Regions from separate parts of the Lysinibacillus sp. CNPSo 3705 genome, predicted to be linked through region 1. Evidence: riboswitches for the same ligand, from Rfam matches in the RefSeq annotation. Region 1 holds a riboswitch; the other holds the start of a gene.

Region 1 (3,210 bases):
AAGAAATTGATTTACTGAAAAAAGTGGGCGACTTCCCGAAAGTGGTAGCAGATGCTGCGAAGCACCGTACACCACACCGTATCGCCAACTACATTCAAGAAACAGCAGCTGCATTCCACAGCTTCTATAACGCTGAAAAAGTATTAGATGCTTCAAATAAAGAGCTAACAGAAGCTCGTTTAGCCCTTATTACTGCTGTACGTACAACAATTGCCAACGCATTACGCTTAATCGGCGTATCTGCACCGGAAAAAATGTAATAATCGTCTTTCTAGCCCCGGCACAATCATGTGCCGGGGGTTTTATGTTTTAGGAAGCAAGAGCGGTTGAGGCGAGGGAAAGAGTGGCCGGGTTGAGGGGAAGATTCCGGGGCGACGGAAAGAGCAGCCGGAGCGACGGAAAGAATAGTCGAAGTGACAGAAAGAATATGAAGCGACGGAGGGAGCAGCTAGGGCGACGGAAGGAACAGTCGAAGCGACGGAAAGAACCGCCGAAGTGACGGAAAGAATCAGAAGCGATGGAAGGAGCAATCGAAGCGACGGAAGGAACCGCCGAGGCGACGGAAAGAATAGTCGAAGCGACGGAAGAGACAGCCCAAGTGACGGAAGGAACCACCAGAGCGACAGAAAGAATCTGAAGCGACGAAAGGAGCAGCCGGGACGACGGAAAGAATAGTCGAAGCGATGGAAGAAACAGCCGAAGTGACGGAAAGAACCACCAGAGCGACGGAAAGAATCTGAAGCGACGGAAGGAACCGCCGAGGCGACGGAAAGAATAGTCGAAGCGACGGAAGAGACAGCCAAAGTGACGGAAAGAACCACCAGATTCAGCGGGTGTCCAACACCAGATGAAATAGAGGAACTCAATCTAAGAACGCTACGTCCTGTGGCAATGACTGAGTGACCAACATTATATTGGCGAATGTCACGGAATTGGAAAGAAGTTCACATAGGATGTTAGCCTAAAATCATCGCATCCATGCGATAACGGCTAACTGACCTGCATCACGCAGGCCTAAGCACAAAGCCAATCCCGACGCAATTATGCCAAGGCATAATGGATTGTTTAGAAGTCGTCTCGAATGGAGGCGACTTCTTTCATTTTCATGTATAATAAAATCAACTGAATATTATAAAGGTTCTTTACTTAAGTAAAGTGAAAAGGGAAATCGGTGTAATTCCGATGCGGTCCCGCCACTGTATGTGTGAGTTTTTTCAATCTGCGCCACTGAAAATTTCGGGAAGGCTTGAAAAAGCGTATGAAGCACAAGCCAGGAGACCTGCCTTTATGGAAAACACGTTGTAGCCTACGAGGATAGGATGGTGGATTTTGTATATGTATTTTTGTGCAAATTTAACCCCCTCATTATTTTTTGATGAGGGGTATTTGTTTTGGAAGATGAATGTCGATAAATTTGAAAACATGGGCGAATGTTGGTTAGAAGTTCGCGATGTTGATATACCCCTACAATGTTAGGTATCAAAAACTAAAACGTATCGATAAATCAGAAAAACAATAACAACTATATGCACAAATAGACTGAGGAGGATTCACATGAAGAAAATTTGGAAAATAGGGTTATCAGCATTTTTAGCTATTGGCTTACTTGCTGCATGTAATACAAAAGAGGCGACAAATGACAAGCCGTCATCTTCTGAGCAACAAGGGACAACAAAAGTAGACCAAGCAACATTCCCAATGACGATAAAGGATGCTACAGGCAAGGATATTACGCTAGAGGCACCTCCTGAAAAAATTGTCTCACTCATTCCGAGTAACACAGAAATTTTATTTGGCCTTGGCTTAAATAATGAAATAGTTGGTGTGACAGATAATGACGACTATCCACCAGAGGTTACTAAAAAAGAAAAGGTTGGCGGTATGGATTATAATATTGAAAAAATTATTGCTTTAACGCCGGATATCGTTTTTGCGCATGCGTCGGGTATGGGTTATTCAAAAGGAGCTATTGAACAGCTTGAGGCGGCAGGTGTAAAAGTATTTGTTGTAGCGGATGCAAAAAACTTTAATGAAACTTACACAACAATTGAACAGCTTGGTCGTGCAACAGGAAAACTAGAAGAGGCTAAAAAAATTGTTGCAAATATGAAGGCAAAAGTTAAAGAAGTTGAAACAAAACTTGACGGTGTTGAGGCGAAAAAAGTCTTTGTAGAGTCGTCTGATGAGCCAGAAATTTATACAGCGGGTAAAGGTACATTTATGAATGAAATGCTAGAAATGATTCATGCCGAAAATGTGGCAGCAGATTCAAATAGCTGGTATAAAATTGATGCTGAACAAATTATCGCAAAAAATCCAGATGTCATTGTTGTGGCATATAATTACGTACCTAATATTTTAACGAAAATTCCACAACGTGCAGGCTTTGAGACAATCTCTGCCGTGAAAAATAACGCCATAGTACAAGTGGATGAAAATATAACAAGTCGTCAAGGTCCTCGTTTAGCAGATGGTCTTGAGGAATTAGCGAAGGCCGTCTACCCTGAGGCGTTTAAATGAGTAAAAAAATTGTAGCCTATGTAACAGCAATAACGCTTCTAATTATTAGCATCTGGTGTGGCGTGGCGATAGGCTCGGTTCATATTCCGCTAGAAGTATTGTGGAATAAGGCGGCTGATGAAACAGCCGCCAATATTTTATGGAAAATTCGATTACCTCGAGTTTTGCTTGCGGGGCTTGTAGGGGCGTCACTTGCAATTGCAGGGGCCGCTTTTCAAGGCTTATTAAAAAACCCTTTGGCTGACCCTTATACGTTAGGTGTTTCCTCTGGTGCATCAGTTGGCGCAGTTATGACGATTTTTTTTAGTATATCAATACCTGTTGTAGGTCATTTTACATTGCCGACCTTTAGTATGATAGGTGCCATATTAACGATGGTAGCTGTTATGGGCTTTGCTAGAATAGTAGACCGCTCGTTAAAAATGGAAACTCTAATTTTAACGGGAGTTATATTTAGTTCATTTTTAGGTTCCTTGATTTCTTTAATGATTGCATTATCTGGTGAAGAGCTTCGCCAAGTTATCGGATGGCTGCTCGGCTCAGTATCGATGCGTGGTTGGCCTTATGTTCAGATGATTATCCCGTTTGTCATAATAGGCTCCATTATGCTTTGGACACAAAGACGCGAGTTAAATGTGCTGTTATATGGTGAAGAACGCGCGAAGCATCTAGGTGTTCATGTTAAGCGTA
Region 2 (3,210 bases), on a different contig from region 1:
ATGCGCATTTGCTTTATATTCATCGATAATGTCTGTGATAAGTGGTATGAGCTGTTCAGGCTCTAACCCTTCAACAACAGGCTGGGCCGCATGTGCTGTACGACCAACCGGCTTGGCACCAATGAAAACATCAAATTTACTTTTACGATACACAATGCCAATATCATCAAATACTGCTCGATAACACGCCATACCGCAGCCATTAAAGCCAATATTTAATGTTTTCGGTAACGCCATACCCCCAAGCTTTTCTTGAATCTCTTCCGCATATGGAATCGAATCGAACTTTTCTCCATAACAGAAGTCACAAGCTTTTAACGAAAGTACGTCACCAAGTGGTGCAAGTAAAAAGCCAACTTCACGGAGCTTTGTTGTAATTTCTTCAGGCTCAGACGTTGGAATTTTCAAATGAATTTGATGGTCTGGTGTATACTCCATCGTCCCTTCCTCACCAACTACTTCAGCTAATGTCATCATTTGTTGCGGCGTAAAGAACTTATTGGCTACCCCAGGACTAACCGCTAATTCAAAAACAGATTCGATTTTTTGTTGAACGAGCTTGGGTGTTACTTTCATAGCGCTTGTACCCTTCACCAAAGCAAGAGCTGCTGTTGCCATTTCAAGTGACGATTTTTTAGGCTTTAGTTGTGGTCTAATGGCTAAACTGGGCTTAATACGATTGGCATTAGGATCTGTCGCAAAATCATTACGAGCTGCTCCTGTTTCTTGATTCATCGCCCATGGTTCATTTTCTTCCTTGAGTCGTTGATGTGGTCGTAACGGTTGTTTTTCATCACCAAGTGTATATTTCCGCTGATAACCACGTGGCGTAATCATCTTATTGTCGTAGAAAAATGTTGTTGAATTCCCAATAATAACTGTCGTTAACATGCCGATATCATGTTCAAGCATTTCAGCTAAAGTAGTCATCGTAATTTCTTGACGGTCGCGATATGCGCTTTTTACAAGTCCAACCGGTGTATCTGGCGAACGATATTCTAATAAAATTCGTTGCGCCTCTACGATTTGTCTCGTACGACGTCCACTTTTTGGGTTATAAAGAGCAATAACAAAATCCGCCATCGCTGCTGCTTCTACTCTTTTTGCAATTAAATTCCAAGGTGTTAAATGGTCACTTAAACTAATGGTACAGGCGTCATGCATAATTGGAGCACCTAGTAAACTCGCACACGAATTAATAGCTGAAATACCTGGAACAATTTCTACCTCGATACCAGTGGCTTCTGTCCAGCCTAGCTCGATTAATACCTCATACACTAATCCTGCCATTCCATAAACGCCGGCATCTCCACTGGAAATGACCGATACGATACTTCCAGCCTCTGCTTGACGTACCGCTTCCTGTGCACGTGAAACTTCCTCCGTCATACCAGTACTAATAATCGACTTTGCACTAACTAAATCCTGAATAAGTTCAACATACGTTTTATAACCAATGATCATATGACTTTGTTGCAGTGCCTCTACAGCACGAGTCGTAATATGTTTAAAGTCTCCAGGGCCAAAGCCAACTACGAAAATCTTACCTTTTTGCGCCATGTTGTTACCCCTCTTTCACCTTTTCAATACCTTTAATGGCTGTTGTTTGTGCTGTACGGTGTAGCGAGCCTTCACGCAATGTAAAGACATGCTCATTATGTAACGATTCATGATTTAAATCTTGTACGAGTGCCTTCGCATGCTCTGTTGTCGGGATACGGTACCAATTCCCTTGAGGATATGCAATGACAACACAAGCATCCTTACATCTGCCATTACAGCGAGTTCTCGTCGTATGTATTTCCTGATCAAGTGCCAGCACCTGTATTTCGTCACGGATCGCCTGTGTAATGTCCTCAGCATCTTTTTTCATACAGCTACTGCCATTACAAATAAACAGATGTGTTTTCATACCCTCTAAATTCCAAGTTGTCATAATCGTTCGTTCTCCCCTCATTTGCTTTTAGGAAAAAGAAAAACCTTTACTCTAGACGAAGAGTAAAGGTTTAGTAGAAGCCAAATAAAAACGAATATATACAGGTACTCGCTTTCGCTTCAACTTCTCCCTCCGAAAAGTTTGCATGCATCATCACATAAGCAGGTTTCCTGACTTAAGCTTCCTTTTACTTTCGCGCCTTCCTAGTTTCACTAGTGGCAATCACGATTTCATCAGCTATTACAGTAGCGGGGGCTGTATCGGACTTTCACCGATTTCCCTATTATCTTGAAAATATTCAAGCACTTATGGACGTTTTATATGAATTTTTTAATATATCAAGTATGCCTCGGCATACTTGTCCGAGGGCTTTACCTTCTTTCAGCAGGTACAGGTGTTTTGACACCCGCTGAAAAGAACTTAAATCAGCATTCATCTCACCATCTATACAGGTAGGAGGCTTCTATAGCGAACGCTTCACTTTCACTACAAAAGACATTTGCTGAAAGCAATTTTCATGTAATTGAAAACTGTTTCTATCATAGCTTATTTTTTAAAAATTTCAATATTACTTTCTTAATTTGTGACAATTTTTTTAAAATTCAATAGAAAAACGCGACATTTCTTTTTGATTTATCTAAATTTTCGACATAGACTATCAATTTTAAATTTTTTCATAAAAATCATAGCATAAATATGGAAATTCATGTTACACTTTGTCGTGAAATCTCACAACTTCATCTTTTTTCGGTGCGAATTGTTCAGCTTTTCGCTTAAAAGGGAAGCCGGTTCAAGTCCGGCGCGGTCCCGCCACTGTACTAGGGAGTTTTATAGAAAAAGTCACTGTCCAAAGGATGGGAAGACCTATAAAACGTTGAACTAAAGCCAGGAGACCTGCCGAAAAATACGTGATCGTTTCAACCTACGAGGATGGGTGTGCGGCTTAGCAGATTAGAATTTTATTTGCTTTTTTAGCTATGCACTTTTCCACTATCGGAGAAGTGCTTTTTTTCATTCAGCAGAGACTCCATCTCAAGGTGGTAGATGCGTACAGATATGGTTCCAACGGGCCAAAACACCTACTGAATGAAAAAAAAGCCTCTGGCGGATGTCACGGACTTTGAAAGGAATGCACAATTCAAAATCCAGACAAATTGTTTATCTGTGCGAAAGCGAAGCGGCAGCTACAAATGTTTTCTGTAGCGAAAGCGAAGCGGTAGCTACAATTACGCCAAGGCACATTGGATCGATCGCATACTAATACTAATTCGTAA

Evidence for each region. Region 1 has a riboswitch for cobalamin ahead of PVA17_RS15845 (ABC transporter substrate-binding protein). Riboswitches for the same ligand answer to the same signal wherever they lie in the genome.
Region 2: linked by a shared signal. The riboswitch ahead of PVA17_RS09995 ((2Fe-2S) ferredoxin domain-containing protein) and the one ahead of PVA17_RS15845 (ABC transporter substrate-binding protein) in region 1 are both predicted to bind cobalamin.

Annotation. Positions count from the first base shown of each region.
Region 1 is NZ_JAQZSD010000037.1:31,509-34,718, forward strand. It holds gene argS (arginine--tRNA ligase) at 1-260, shown strand, start outside; cobalamin riboswitch at 1,119-1,301, shown strand; gene PVA17_RS15845 (ABC transporter substrate-binding protein) at 1,555-2,520, shown strand; gene PVA17_RS15850 (FecCD family ABC transporter permease) at 2,517-3,210, shown strand, end outside.
Region 2 is NZ_JAQZSD010000018.1:44,912-48,121, reverse strand. It holds gene cobJ (precorrin-3B C(17)-methyltransferase) at 1-1,560, opposite strand, end outside; gene PVA17_RS09995 ((2Fe-2S) ferredoxin domain-containing protein) at 1,565-1,936, opposite strand; cobalamin riboswitch at 2,079-2,261, opposite strand; cobalamin riboswitch at 2,668-2,852, shown strand.